3 regions of the Peribacillus sp. JNUCC41 genome follow, and region 3 is predicted to be linked to each of the others. Evidence: riboswitches for the same ligand, from Rfam matches in the RefSeq annotation. Region 3 holds a riboswitch; each other region holds the start of a gene.
What was found. A riboswitch is a leader RNA that binds a small molecule or an ion and turns the genes downstream of it on or off. The one in region 3 is predicted to bind S-adenosylmethionine.

Region 1 (5,264 bases), 810 kb from region 3:
GGATCAAAAGCATGAATCTTTCATTATAAAGGGGTGTGGACAGAATTTCCTCATTGTTGATGGGCTGGTTCGTGATGGTGAAATGAACATTATACTGATTTAACGAATCGAAAACCTTCTCTTCCCCTAATATTTCCCTGACTTTTATATGAATTTTAGGATAATTGATTTTAAAATTCCTGATGATCTTCGGGAACCAAAATTTGAATGATTCTATGGAACCTATTGATACGGTTCCGCTTCCGACATCCTTCATTTCTTTAAGCTCCACCTGCATATTATCGAATCTTCTTAACAGATCAACAGATCTCGTATAGAAAATCCCCCCTGATTCCGTGAGCTCAAGCCCTCTTGTATTGCGTTCCAAAAGCTGAAAACCAACTACATTTTCTAATTTCATTATGGCATTACTTAGGGAAGGTTGTGATATATGCAGCGTTTTTGCTGCTTTTGAGAAATTCTTTTCCCGGACAATTGTAGTGAAATATCGAAGTTGACGAAGATCCATATATTCTCCTTTCTATAGCTTTAAGCTATAGATATATTGAAATTTTGTATTGGTAATTATATATTATCTCATTTATAATTTTGAAAAAAGATATTTCGGAATTTTTTAAATAAAGGAGAAATTATGTATACAAATCCGACTTTAAATTATTGGAATGGAAGAATTGATTCCCAATCTGACATGGACAGCTTCAGATACCACCAAAGAGTACGTTTGGCACCGATTTCGGAATTAGCCATCTCTTCCAATTCATCCAGGACCTTTGGATTGATTGGCTTCAAATGTGATGAAGGCGTTAAAAGGAATAAAGGCAGGATTGGTGCGGCAGAAGGGCCTGATCATATTAGGCAGTCATTGGCGAAATTACCCTGTCATTTACCTTCCCAAACCGAGCTGGTGGATGCTGGTGATGTAATATGTGAAGGTACAGAGATGGAGGCCGCTCAATCCCAATTGGGTTCGGCTGTTACCCGGATATTGGAGAGTAGAGCGATTCCTATCATACTTGGCGGAGGGCACGAAACCCTGTATGGCCATTATCTTGGGATTAGGGAATCCATTGGACCAAGAGCTAGCTTGGGAATCATTAATATTGACGCTCACTTTGATATGAGGCCTTATGAAAAAGAAAGTTCATCAGGAACGATGTTTAAGCAAATTTTGGACGAAGATAAAAATTGTGGTTATTTATGTGTCGGAATTCAGAAGCAGGGGAATACGAAGGCACTGTTTGAAACTGCCGAGAGAAGTAAGATCGATTACATATTGGAAGAAGATTTGTCATTGAATGAAATGGATGAAACTAAGCGGCGGATAAATGAATTCGCTAAGGGACATGACTACATTATTCTTACATTATGTACAGACGTTATTGATTCAGCCTACGCACCTGGGGTAAGTGCTCCATCGCCTTTTGGACTGAATCCTAAATTGGTCCGTGCCATTATCAGGCATATCGTATCGAATGAAAAGATTCTCTCCTTTGATATCGCGGAAGTGAATCCTTCGTTGGATGAAAATAATAAAACCGTTACATTGGCAGCACATTTAATAAATGAGGTTTTACTTCATTTTAAATAATGAATGGTCTTACTAAAATGCCATCTCCGTAATCAACTATCTGTATTGAAGCGAAAAACCTTTTACAGCGCCTGACTGTCCATGAATCATTCATGGGCAGTCTTTTTTATGCCGCCAATTCAAGGATTTATGCTCCCGGGCTTTGTTCGAATAACCCTTTAATGTGTAAAGGAACCTACATGCGGCCTCTTCATTAGTAGATTAACCCATGAATCTGCAAGAGTTCAATACTGATACTTGTGGTCTTTTGGTTTATAATAACAAGCATCTAGCCTTATGAGGGGGGATTCCATGAATGAATATAAAGTAACGGTAAGGAATGGTAGTACCTTGATTTTGTCGGAAATCATTAAAGCTGAAGATGAAAGAGAAGTCCTTGGCACCCTTTTGATTTCCAGCGAATTATTTAATCAGCCATTTACCGACATCAGGATTTTAGAACGCTGATTTGTGCCTGTTTGTTCCATTTGTTACACTGTAATAAATCTTAATACGGTAGGCGATATTATGTGTGGACGTTTCACCCTTTTCACTGATATTGAGGAAATAAAAGATCGGTTTGATATTCAAGGATCATTTGATGAGGAATACCAATTCAGCTACAATATTGCTCCCTCCCAATCCGTGCTATCCGTCATTAATGACGGGGCAAGGAATCGACTTGGATATCTTCGGTGGGGACTCATTCCTTTCTGGGCAAAAGACGAAAAAGTGGGCTATAAAATGATCAATGCCAGAGCGGAAACCATTGCAGAGAAAACAAGCTTCAAGAATGCGTATAAGAAGAAGAGATGCTTGATAATCGCTGACTCATTTTATGAATGGAAGAAGACACCAGAAAGAAAAATACCGATGCGAATAAAACTGAAGAATCATGCTCCATTTGGAATGGCCGGTATATGGGAATCCTGGAAATCTCCTGAAGGCCTCAGCATCTACTCGTGCTCCGTTATAACAACCGTTCCTAATGAGCTGATGACCAGCATTCATGATCGTATGCCTGTCATCCTTAAACCAGAAGATGAAAAAGATTGGTTGAATCCATCCATTAATGATCCTGCATATCTGCAGCAGTATTTAAATTCATTCGATTCGGAACAAATGGAAGCTTTTGAGGTATCGACTGATGTGAACTCGACTAAAAAAAATTCACCTAACCTAATACAACAAATTTGCTGAGAGGTCATTAGACCTCTTTTTATGTTAATTCCGTCCCGATTAACTGCATATGTCAAGATTCCTAATTAATCATTAAGAAGTGCATGGAAATACTTTAAAACTAAACCTTGCGAAAATAGACAAAATGCTGTACTCTTATATTTGCTTTTCAAAACGACTTCGATGTCTCTTTCAAAAACTCAGATTGGTTTCGGCAACTTTCCAGCCTGGTGCTTTTCTGGCAGGCATCGTAATATTTGATAAATTATATAAATTTGATCTTCTTATCAAGAGAGACGGAGGGACTGGCCCGAAGATGTCTCGGCAGCGGACTTAATGGGAGTGCTGTGCCAAATCCAGCAGGCTGATTTTCGCCTGAAAGATAAGGAGGGTGTTTTTTATAAATTAAAAGACCTCTTCTTGTTGTTAAATAGAAGGGGTCTTTTTTATGCCGGCAGTTTTTTAGCTATAGCTCCATGACTGGAGAATCAAGTTCAAGTTGGTGTTATTTGCGAAAACTGTTAAAAGGATAAAGGCTATGACACATGTCATGGGAAAAATAAAAAGAGGTGTACATCATGAGTGCAAACAATAAAGGGAATCCATGGGCATTGATTCCATTTGTCGTATTTTTAATTTTATTTATAGGGTCCGGAATCATCACTAAAGATTTTTATTCTTTTCCGGTGATTGTAGCCATTTCTATTGCATCAGCAGCTGCATTGGCAATGAATCGGAAAGAAAGTTTCAATCAAAAAGTTGATATTTTCTGTAAAGGTGCAGGGGACGCCAATATTATGTTAATGGTTATCATTTTCCTTTTAGCCGGCGCTTTTTCCGAAGTTGCGAATGGCATGGGGGCGGTTGAATCAACGGTGAATCTTGCCTTAGCCGTTTTTCCGCAAAATCTTTTGATGGTAGGGATATTCATTATCGCTTGTTTTATTTCTCTATCTATGGGGACGAGCATGGGAACGATTGTAGCCCTAGCACCTATCGGGGTCGGAATTAGCGAGCAAACCGATATTTCGCTTGCCCTTTCAATGGCGGCCGTTATTGGTGGTGCGATGTTTGGGGATAACCTATCCTTCATTTCAGATACGACAATCGCTGCAGTTCGAACACAGGGAACGAAAATGAAGGATAAGTTTAAAGTGAATTTTTTCATCGTTTTACCTGCAGCCATCATCACATGTGCTATCCTAGGAATATTAACGATGGGTGAACAAGCCGACATCATCCAAAATTCTTATAATTGGGTGAAGATTCTTCCATACCTTTGCGTATTGATCACTGCATTGGCAGGAGTCAATGTGTTCCTGGTGCTTTCCAGCGGAATCGTCTTTGCCGGAATCATCGGCTTGGCTGATGGAAGTTATCAACCGTTGGGTGTCATTCAAAAAGTTGGTGAAGGAATGGCGGGAATGTATGAAATATCCTTCCTTGCCATTTTAATTGCAGGTATGGTTGCTGTAATCAAACATAATGGTGGCATTGATTATCTACTCCAGCTCGTGACCCGAAATAGCAAATCAAAAAAAGGGGCGGAATTCAGTATTGCCGGGCTTGTTGGCTTGACGAACCTTTCCACGGCAAATAATACGATTTCGATTATCATTGCTGGGCCACTTGCCAAAAACATCGCTGAAAGGTATGGGATTGATCCGCGTAAATCGGCGAGCATACTTGACGTTTTTGCCTGTTGTATCCAAGGGTTGATACCATATGGGGCACAACTGCTTGTTGCAGCAGGGGTAGCAAAAATCTCTCCGATAAGCATCTTGCCGTATTCATATTACCCGATACTAATTGGACTTTGTGGAGTCGTGGCCATCTTGATTGGTTATCCACGGTTTCACTCGGATGAAACGAAGAAACGGACTTCTTAAAAAGAGGACAAAAATGAAAAAAACACCCTGAATCATTGGATACAGGGTGTTTTCTGTATGGGTGAAATCTTCGCATTCATGTCAGTATCAGTGTTCAAAAAGTAATCAAGGCAGTTTTCAATTCATCTGTTTGGTATTTCTTTTATTTATGGTATACCATTTTATTCATAACTAAAATAACTGCTCATTCCGGTCCATATTGATAATGGTTTTGCGTGCGGCATTTGTCATGAATAGAGGACAACACCAACTAAACCAGAAAGTATAATTACATAAGCTGGGTGCCAGCGTAATTTCATCAGGGCAAATAACGATAATCCAAATACGAGTAATAAGCTTATCGTATGCCATGAAAAGTTAGGGGCTATCATATGATTGGAAAGTGATAAACTGATTGCTGCAAAGAGGATTAGACTAGTGACAATGGGTCTTAATCCATAAAACATGGATTGAATAACTGGATAATGATTCAATTTGCTGAAGAAGGTGGCTATAACGGTCACGAATATTATAGCAGGTAGCAAGATTCCGAGAGCGGATGATATGGCTCCTGCTAATCCAGCAGTAGAATAGCCAACGAGAATGGCACTATTGGCTGTGACAGGTCCTGGGGACATCCCGGAAATTGC
Region 2 (5,264 bases), 1.8 Mb from region 3:
GCCAGGATCGATCCCCAAATCTCATTGGCGTTATGCTCGACCCAGCCTGGTTTAGGGAAATGCTGTGTGAATTCCTTTTGGGAGGAATGGACGATTTCCCCCTTTTCGTTAAATAAAATCGCCCGCGAACTCGTTGTTCCTTGATCTAATGATAAAATGTATTTTTCCATTGTGTATGCCCCTCCTTTTAATTAACTGGCAATATTTCTGCTTTCCATTTCATGTGACTGTTTTTTACCAAATGCATAGGCTAATATCAATAGTACCAGGCTTGCACCCAAAACAGACCAAAATCCTGCTGTTATTTCTCCCATAAAGAACGCTTTATAACAAACGGCACCAAGTGAACCCCCAATAATCGGGCCAACGACCGGAATCCATGAATAGCCCCAATTCGAATTGCCCTTGCCCGGTATCGGCAGCAAAAAGTGAGCGATGCGCGGCCCCAGATCGCGGGCCGGGTTAATTGCGTATCCTGTTGTTCCCCCAAGTGACATCCCGATCACGACAATCAATAACCCGACTGCGAATGGGTTTAGACCCTCTGTAAAATGATTGGCACCTATAAATAATAAACCAAGAATAAGGATGAAAGTTCCAATCATCTCACTTAATAGATTTGAAAATGTGTGGGGGATTGCAGGTGATGTCGCGAACACACCAAGCTTCGCTCCTGGATCATCCGTAGCTTTCCAGTGTGGCAAATAGTGCAGGAATACTAGAGTTGCTCCAAGGATTGCGCCAATCATTTGGGCAACGATGTAACCGGGCACATCACTCCAAGGAAATTCCCCAATAATGGCAAACCCCACTGTGACTGCCGGGTTTAAGTGCGCCCCGCTTATGGAGCCCACTGCAAAAACACCCATGGTAACAGCCAATCCCCACGCAATCGTGATAACGATCCAGCCGGCATCTTTTGCATAGGATCCCTTTAAGGATGAACCAGCCCCAATGCCTGCTCCGAATAAAACTAATATCATCGTACCTAACACTTCTCCCCAAAATGGAGTCATGAATAAACCCCTCCCCTGATAAATTTTTAAACCATGCCAACAAATAAAGGAGATCCACAGCAGAACTATCTTCATAAAATAAATTATGAATAGATCTGTTGTGAATCTCCTAGTCTCCGTCACATATATTAACTTGTACAGTAAAATATACTAGGTTATGAAAACGCTGTCAATATTTTGTAAAGAATTAATCTATTTTTCTGTGTTTTTTTTAATTTCCCCTATTAAACGATATCCCATAATTCAGTTTTGGAAGTGGTAATTGATGACGCTCCAGCATCAAGGGCGTTCAGGACTTCATCCGAAGTACGTATGAGGCCGCCTGCAAAAATCGGTGTCTGCAACCGTTCCTTCACTTCTTTTATCATCCATGGCATGGCGCCCGGCAATACTTCGATATAATCCGGCTTGGTTTTCTGCACCAGCTTATAACTTTTCTCAAGTGCATGTGAATCTATTAAAAAGATTCGTTGGATGGCAATGACCCCCTTTTGCTTCGCCTTCAATATAACGTTTGATTTAGTCGAAATCAGCCCATATGGATTATATTCCTGACAAATGAATTCTGTCGCGTACTCATCACTTCTTATGCCATGGATCAAATCGACATGGTATATCATTTTCTTATTATGCTGCTTTGCCATCATACTTACGTTTTTCAATTGTGATATATGCAAATCAAGAAACACACCTATTTCATAGGAACTTTCTAAAAATCTTTCGAAATCCTTCATGCTTGCTGAAGCAGGCAAAATCTTCTGATCCATCATTATCCTCCTCATTCCCAGAAAAACTCAAAACTTCAAGTCATTTAGTATATTTTAAAGAGCTTGATTTATCAAACACATTTTTTCATGACCCATATCACCATAACACTATCATACCTGGCACTCCCTTTATAGTTTTCGGCTAAGGATGTATGTAAACTCGATCATAAAGTAAGTTTCATTTTCAATGCACCTTCGACGAGTTCATACGATTTAATTGTGCCAACGGGAATTTTCCTCACGATTTTCCAGGCGTTAACATTCATTTTGATCGTTCTTTTTTCAAATTCAAAAAATGGCGGTCTGTTAAATATCCTTTGGTTGATGAATTTCCTGTCAATTGGTTCCATTTCCACTAATTCAAATAAAATCGTTCTTTTTTCCACAGATACCGGTTTTAATGTAATCCGGAAAGCTACGTTTTTCTTAAACATCATTTTTTTCACTTCCGTCGTTCCGGAAAGCACGATATGTTTTGGCGTAATTTCGATATTAATATCCTGACCATCTGATTTACTTCTTATGATTTTCTCTATCATGGCTTCAGTTAAAGTTATCGTTATGCCATTTTTGAATGGACTGAATGTATTCATCCTTGCATTCCCCTCCTGCCGCTCATATGAATCTTCGGTTATAGCATATGCCGGGTTCCCTGATGTAGTAACACAGAACAATAATCGGTATATTCAAAATCTTCCACCTTCAACCCTTGACCTTTATAAAAACTACCTGTATAGTCATAATTAATTTAATAGACAACTCTTATCCAGAGAGGTGGAGGGACTGGCCCTTTGATACCTCAGCAACAGACTGATCATGTACTGTGCTAATTCCAGAAGTGTAAAAACTTGAAGATAAGAAGAGTATATAGCTTGGTTGCCAACACCTCTTCTTATTTTTAAGAAGAGGTGTTTTATTTTTAAAAGGAAAGAAGGAATGCAACATGTCCATCACATTAACGAAAGCACCATTCAGGGCCGATCACGTCGGAAGTTTATTAAGACCAGAACGTTTACATATTGCCAGAAAGCAATTTAAGGAAGGTACCATTTCAGCAGAGCGGCTTCGTGAAGTTGAAACCGAAGAAATCAATCGGATTGTCGAAAAACAAATTGAAGTTGGATTGGAGGCCGTGACGGACGGTGAGTTCAGACGAACATGGTGGCACTTTGACTTCCTCGAACATTTAAATGGAATCGAGGGATATGTGACTGAAAAAGGGCTCACGTTCGATGGTGTGGAAACAGAAAGATATAACGTTCGCAATACCGGGAAGGTTTCATTCAATCCTGAACATCCTTTCATTGGTGACTTCATTGAATTGAACAAAATCGTGAACGGACGCGCAGTTGCCAAGCAAACCATTCCCAGTCCGAATCAATTATTTGCTGTAGGCATTCATAATGAAGACATCTACCCTGATATTGAAGACTATGCAAATGATATCATTAAAGCATATCAGCATGCTTTGAAAGCCTTTTATGATGCAGGTGTGCGTTATCTTCAATTGGATGATGTATATATTGCCAGACTTTCAGCTCCGGATTTCCAGTTCAAAGATGGAAAATATACGAGGGAACAGTTAATCGATCTTGCACTTCGCGTAATTAATGGCGCATTGGAAGGCAAACCAGAAGACCTTGTCGTCACTACACACCTATGTCGTGGGAACTACCAGTCGACTTGGGCGTTTGAAGGAAGCTATGCCCGTATCGCCCCAACTTTATTGGCAAAAGAAACAGTGGATGGATTTTTCTTGGAATATGATGATCAACGCTCAGGGGATTTCAAACCATTAGAATACATTCAAAATGGCGGTGCACGGGTCGTACTGGGTGTCGTTACTTCAAAAAATGGAGAAATCGAAGACAAGGAAGCTGTTAAGGCACGCATTGAAGAAGCCTCGCACTTCGTTCCTCTCGAACAATTATGCTTAAGTCCGCAATGCGGGTTCGCCTCCACCCATCACGGCAACAAGCTGACCGAAGAACAACAATGGGAAAAGCTGAAGTTCGTCGTTGATGTAGCAAAAGAAGTTTGGAAATGATTTTTTTGCGGAGACTTTAATCCGTTCGAACAACCTAATCGGCATCAATATAAGCGTGCCGATTAGGTTTATAATAAAAGCGTAAAAGACATCCATCCCTAAATCCGAGAGCAAACAAAAAAGAACGGCCACCAGCACGTCCCTTTTTTACTTGCAGCTTTCATCATCATCCATTTTCTTCACAAATATATCATCCGTCACCCTATCTTCCAGCTTGTTCCTCAAGGCCAATTCCGCGGCCTTCCCATCACTAGGCGACCCGTCCGAGAAATACATCGGAAACAACGAGAAGAACATAACATAGAAAGAAAAATAGATGAATTGATACCAGATCACCGAGCTGTCCAGGATATCCTGATACACTAAGCTATAGATGATCAGCATGCTGACTAAATTAAAGATAGCCCCTCCTAAATAGATCAGCGTATTCGTCAATCGATTATCATGTTTCAGTCCCTTGAACTCGCAAGTCCCATTCCAAAAATAATATTTCCTCACCTCTATGTTCCGAAAGGCGAACAGTTTATTGCCACAACCGATCAAGATTTTCTTTTCTGATCCCCCAAAGATCGTGACAAAAAAAATATGCCCGCTCAAATGTATCAGCGTAACGATCGGCATGATCAAAAAAAAGGAAAATAGAAATTTAATGATATCAGAGAGACCAAACATGTTTATGCAACCCTCCTTACCTGAGCAATTTCTTATCAGATGCTACTCTGATACCCTGCCCACATTCGTTATAACTAGTAAATTTTCACAGTAGTGATATATCGCTTACCACAAGTGCTATTGTTCTCCTTCTGCTTAATCCGGGCTGTTTCCAGGTTTTTAGGCCTGACTCCAGCTTAATTCAAAGAAACAGGCTACCTCCTTCCGAAAAAACTCGGAAAAGTGATAGCCTTAACATCTTCATTTATCGATTGGGGGTGTGAAGAATTTCTTCGTTGTTTTGTCCTGGCCTCAAGCCTGCATGTTTATATTCAGGGGTGAAAACCGATGTTTTGATCGGGCATGCGATTTGCTTCTGGACATTTCCTTTTCCGTCCGGTACCTCGACGATCATTCCCCTCTCCATCAATTGGGGGTGTTCGGCCGCTTCAGTGAAGGTCAGAACTGGTTCTGCGCAGGCTTCGAAATCAGCGAATATTTCCTGCCATTCATGAAAATCCCGTTCAAGGAAAGCCAGTCGGACGGCCGTTTTAAACCTGATTCCGCTTTCTTCATCACTTTTAGTGCTCAAGTCATACAATTCGGGTGCACCGATCGCTTCACATAATGCTTTTCGAAAAGGGGGCTCTAGGCTTCCTACCGAAAAATAGCGTCCATCCTTCGTTTCGTAAAAGTCATAAAAGGATCCTCCGTTCAACATCAGTTTTTCTGGTTCAAGCTCGAGGCCCCCCTGTAAATTCAGGGGTGCGGAGATGGCATTCA
Region 3 (5,264 bases):
AGGGAGACGGTTTCATCAAAGAAACTATCAGTTGCAGAAGCACCTGTGGGATTATTCGGATAGTTCAAGAACATCATTTTGGCTTTATCAAGTACTTCTTTATGTATGTCATCATATTTCGGAAGAAAATCATTTTCTTCTGTCAGAGGCATGAGTTCGGTCTTTGCCCGGGCTAAAACAACTCCGGAAAGATAATCGGGATAGCCGGGATCTGGAACAAGGATCGTATCACCTGGATTCAATAAACACTGCGGCAGTTCTACAAGACCTGCCTTCCCCCCGAAGAGAATCGCCACTTCACTATTCGGATCCAGCTTGACACCGTATTCTCGTTCATAAAAGACGGCGGCAGCATCTTTTAAATATTGATGTCCCCGGAATGGCGAATATTTATGATTAATCGTTTTTTCTGCGGCCGACTGCAAACTTTTCACGATATGTTCTGGCGTCGGCTGATCAGGGTTTCCCTGGCCTAAATTAATGACATCATATCCTTGCTCCGTGATTGCATTGACTTTTGCGACTAGTGAAGCAAAAAACTGCTTGGGCAGGTCCTGAAGCTGACCGGATTTTTCGAATTGCACCATTTATACACCTTCTCTGAAATTTCTTGAAATTCTAGTCACAAATGATATATGTTTATCATAGTCTTGTAAAGCATTTTTTACATGTGGAGGTTTTAATCGATGAAATGGAAAATAGCTTGTATTCAAATGGATATAGCTTTTGGTCAACCGGATATCAATTTTCAGGTTGCAGAACAATGGTTGGAAAAAGCAGCACGGTCAGAACCCGATATCGTCATTTTACCGGAGCTTTGGACAACAGGATACGACTTGACCAGGTTAAATGAGATTGCTGATCACGAGGCAGAAAAAACGATTGAATTTTTAAAAACACAGGCACAAAAACACCAAATTCACATCATAGGCGGTTCCATCGCGAAAAAGACAAGCAAGGGAATCTATAACACGATGATCATTATTGATAAACATGGGAATCTCATTAAAGAATATGATAAACTTCACTTATTTCAGTTAATGGATGAACATCATTTCCTGCAGCCAGGAGAAAAAGATGGTTTATTTACTCTTGATGAAAAAATATGTGCTGGATTCATTTGTTATGACATCCGTTTCCCTGAATGGCAGCGTGCCCATACCGTTCAAGGTGCCGAAGTTCTATTCGTAACGGCGGAATGGCCAAAGCCGAGACTCGATCACTGGAGAGCCTTATTGATTAGCCGTGCCATCGAGAACCAAGCCTATGTTGTAGCCGTTAATCGTTCAGGTTCGGATGTCAATAATACATTTGCTGGTCATTCCTTGATTATTGATCCATGGGGGAATCTCATTAGTGAAGCCGGAGAAGGAAACGAACTCTTGACAGGCACCTTGGATTTCAATAAAGTTACGGATGCCCGAAACAAAATACCTGTATTCGAAGATCGCCGCCCTGATTTTTATTAATTTACCCATTGACAAACTATTCAAAAGGTTGTTATTATTTTCCCGAAGATTAAAATTTCAGAAAACATTCACTCTTATCAAGAGCAGGCTGAGGGATAAAGGCCCTATGAAGCCCAGCAACCGACTGTAATACCATTGTGAAATGGGGCGGATTCACCGCCGGATTATAAAATCCACAGAGCACGGTGCTAATTCCACCAGAATTCATTTTCTGGAAGATAAGAGGTCCGAAGCCAAAACTTCTGCCTCTTTCTATATATGAAAGAGGCTTTTTTATTCTTATTTTGAATCTGGAGGGAAAAAGAATGACTCAAAACCATTCAAATTTTAAGAGATTGACAAACGAAACAGCTATAAGCCTTGTAAAAAAACTTAGGTTGGTCAATGCGGATGCAAGTTTAAAGTGTAAAGAAATCGGCGATGGAAACTTAAATTATGTTTTTCATGTTACAGACACACACACAAATAAAGGAATAATCATCAAACAAGCGGTCCCTTATGCCAAGGTACTTGGTGAAAGCTGGCCGCTGACATTGAAAAGGGCTGCCATTGAAGCGAATGCGCTGATTCATTTCAGAAGTTATTGCCCTGAATTCGTACCGCAAGTCTATTATTCGGATGAACAGCTTGCCATCACGGTCATGGAGGATTTATCTCACTTGAAAATCGTTAGAACAGGATTGATCGATGGCGATTCATATCCATTGCTTTCACAGCATATTGGTGAGTTTGTTGCGAAGACGGCATTTTATACATCCGATTATCATCTAGAACCATCTGCGAAAAAGGAAGTGGCCCGACATTTCACGAATCCAGAACTCTGCAAAATCACTGAGGTCTTTATTTTTACGGATCCATTTTTTGAGGAACTCCCAGGAGACTTCGAAGTGGAATTGACTGATGCCGCCAAAAATATCTGGAATGATCAAGAAGTGATACTTGAGGTCGCTAAGCTGAAACAAAGCTTTGAAACCGAGCAGGAAGCCTTGCTTCATGGAGATTTACATACTGGAAGTATATTTGCAAGTGAAACTGAAACAAAGGTTATTGATCCGGAATTCGCTTTTTATGGACCTGTTGGTTTTGACCTTGGTCAATACACCGCCAACCTTCTCTTCCAGGCAGTCACACGCAATGGCGCTGGAAAGGAAGAGATTTTCACACACCTTCATGAATTTTGGAATGCCTTTGAAGAAACTTATACCGACTTATGGGAAGGTCAAAATAAAAGCCCATTCCGCCATGTGAAAGGTTATCTGCCTTACTTACTGACAAAATTCAAAAAAGATGCCTTCGGTTTTGCCGGATGTGAACTGATTCGGCGAACCATCGGCCTTTCCCATGTTGCCGATTTAAACGTCATTGAAAATAAAGAGATAAGGATTGCTGCCAAAACGGCAACGTTGGAAATTGGTGCATTTTTAATTAAAAAACGGGATGAATTAGATGTTCAAGCTGTCATTGAAGCGTTGAAGCAACGTACACTTCCATCTTATTCAACCATTTAAAAGGAGCCCTGCAAATGACTACACTAGCACCCTTACCCTATTCGGTACACTGGGATGATACCCATATTACATTATTAAATCAACAAGCCCTACCTTCCATAACTGAATTTATTGAACTTCATTCAGTTAATGATGTATATGACAGCATTTTGACATTAAAAGTTCGCGGTGCGCCAGCAATTGGACTGACGGCAGCATTTGGTGTTGCACTTGGTGCCAAACAGGAAACAACCGCTGAATTAGGGGATTTCAAGAGAAATGTAACGAGGCATATTGAAAAACTCGCCTCTTCAAGGCCAACTGCAGTAAACCTTTTTTGGGCGTTAAGGAGGATGGAGAACACCTTGCATGCTGCGCAAAGCATTTCAGCTGCAAAGGAAGCACTTGTATCGGAGGCTAAAGCCATCTTTGCTGAAGATGAAGAAATGTGCAGGAAAATCGGGGAACATGGTTTAACCTTATTCACTAGAGGAGATTCCATACTAACCCATTGCAATGCTGGGGGAATTGCCACAGCTCGGTATGGCACAGCCTTGGCTCCTTTCCACCTGGCTAAAGAAAGGGACTTTCCGTTAAAAGTATATGCATGTGAAACCAGGCCTGTCCTGCAAGGTGCGCGTTTGACGGCTTGGGAATTGATGCAAGCGGGGGTTGATGTCACCTTAATTTCAGATAATATGGCTGCACATACAATTCACCAGAAACGAATAAATGGAATTATCGTCGGGGCCGACAGGATTGCGGCTAATGGAGATACAGCCAATAAAATCGGGACATTGGGATTGGCCATATTAGCCAAGCACTTTGGCATCCCCTTTTATGTGGCCGCACCATCAAGCACATTCGACCTTTCCATCAAATCAGGCACATCCATCCCGATCGAAGAACGGAATGAAGCGGAAATCACCTCCATTCAAGGTGTAAGGATCGCTCCGGAAAACGTGAAGACTTTCAATCCAGCCTTTGACGTTACACCAAATCATCTTATTACGAGCATCATTACCGAAAACGGTATCATAACACAGGATTTCATTAAAAACATTCCGCATTTTGTTAATTGATCCAGGTTCCTTTATTGGTGATAAAAAACGAGAAGGATTTTTATCCCTCTCGTTTTTTATAGATGATTATGATTATTCTTACGAGATCTATAATACAATAATTCAAGTGAATTCGAACATTTTCACTTACTATAAGGTTGTTTCCATAATAGTTCTTATTATTTTGAAAAGAACTCCCGAAGTGCCTTTTTATTTTTAGTGAAATCTATTTGCAAAACCGCTCCGGATTTGGGATATATTTCATCTTTAAAGCTTCCTTCCACTGGAACCCTTAAGGTTTCGACGGTGTCCGGTGTATGGAAGACGACTTTTGGACCCATTTCCATTAATGTTTTCAGACCAATATCTGTATCCAGGTACGAGAGTCCTTGTTCGATGATACTAGGAAGGGCTGCCATCCCTTCGAAGGATGAGATTTGATTTACGAACGCTGTTTTTAATTGAACCATGACTTCTTGTTGACGCTCCACCCTTCCAAAGTCACTTTCTTCGTCATGCCTAAAACGGACATATTTCAATATTTCCTCACCATGTAAAACATTTTTGCCAACACTTGCTTGAATGCTCATATCATCAATGATTTCCTGATCTATATTCACCGCTACCCCCTCAGGGGCAAGTAAATCGACCATTTTCACAAATCCCTGGAAGTCGATTACCGCTACATGATCAACCTTGATATCGAAATTCTCCTGTATGGTTTTCTTAAGCAGTTCCCTTCCACCATAATAATAAGCTGCATTTATTTTGTTATATCCTGATTTATTCCCGGGCATTTTCACATAACTATCACGCATGATGGAAGCCAGCTTCAGTTTCTCCTGCTCAGGAAAGTATTTTGCCAATATAAGCGCATCTGATCGGGATTTTTGCTCTCCCCTTGTATCAACACCGATTAACAGAAATGTTTTCACGCTTTCCTGGTCGTCTTCTTTGGTAAGTTTTTTTTCCGTACCTGCATTTCCATTTTGTTTGGGTAAAGGGGCATAAGTGCAGCCTGCCAGAATCAAGATCAATAGATATATGAAGAATACCTTTTCTTTCATTGCCTCACCTCATCGGAAAATTATCCCTATTATCTGTCTAATACTGGAATTTTATGCATTTAACGACAAAAAAGCCTGCCAACGATATCGCTGACAGGCTTTTCGTGCATAATCATTTATTTAATTTCTTTCTTTAATACTTCTACTGCCTTTTTCACCTGTGTGTCGTTTTTAAGGATC

Region 1: linked by a shared signal. The riboswitch ahead of JNUCC41_RS20120 (Na+/H+ antiporter NhaC family protein) and the one ahead of mtnK (S-methyl-5-thioribose kinase) in region 3 are both predicted to bind S-adenosylmethionine.
Region 2: linked by a shared signal. The riboswitch ahead of JNUCC41_RS06340 (5-methyltetrahydropteroyltriglutamate--homocysteine S-methyltransferase) and the one ahead of mtnK (S-methyl-5-thioribose kinase) in region 3 are both predicted to bind S-adenosylmethionine.

The regions. Positions count from the first base shown of each region.
Region 1 is NZ_CP062163.1:4,138,993-4,144,256, forward strand. It holds gene JNUCC41_RS20100 (LysR family transcriptional regulator) at 1-508, opposite strand, end outside; gene hutG (formimidoylglutamase) at 632-1,588, shown strand; gene JNUCC41_RS20110 (hypothetical protein) at 1,880-2,035, shown strand; gene JNUCC41_RS20115 (SOS response-associated peptidase) at 2,096-2,767, shown strand; SAM riboswitch class I at 3,028-3,135, shown strand; gene JNUCC41_RS20120 (Na+/H+ antiporter NhaC family protein) at 3,325-4,635, shown strand; gene JNUCC41_RS20125 (chromate transporter) at 4,863-5,264, opposite strand, start outside.
Region 2 is NZ_CP062163.1:1,264,743-1,270,006, forward strand. It holds gene glpK (glycerol kinase GlpK) at 1-170, opposite strand, end outside; gene JNUCC41_RS06325 (MIP/aquaporin family protein) at 192-1,016, opposite strand; gene JNUCC41_RS06330 (glycerol-3-phosphate responsive antiterminator) at 1,241-1,783, opposite strand; gene JNUCC41_RS06335 (hypothetical protein) at 1,948-2,376, opposite strand; SAM riboswitch class I at 2,543-2,644, shown strand; gene JNUCC41_RS06340 (5-methyltetrahydropteroyltriglutamate--homocysteine S-methyltransferase) at 2,727-3,830, shown strand; gene JNUCC41_RS06345 (hypothetical protein) at 3,978-4,502, opposite strand; gene JNUCC41_RS06350 (CaiB/BaiF CoA transferase family protein) at 4,747-5,264, opposite strand, start outside.
Region 3 is NZ_CP062163.1:4,950,291-4,955,554, forward strand. It holds gene JNUCC41_RS23880 (pyridoxal phosphate-dependent aminotransferase) at 1-587, opposite strand, end outside; gene JNUCC41_RS23885 (carbon-nitrogen family hydrolase) at 687-1,469, shown strand; SAM riboswitch class I at 1,541-1,694, shown strand; gene mtnK (S-methyl-5-thioribose kinase) at 1,775-2,977, shown strand; gene mtnA (S-methyl-5-thioribose-1-phosphate isomerase) at 2,992-4,038, shown strand; gene JNUCC41_RS23900 (LCP family protein) at 4,197-5,084, opposite strand; gene JNUCC41_RS23905 (lmo1851 family serine protease) at 5,201-5,264, opposite strand, start outside.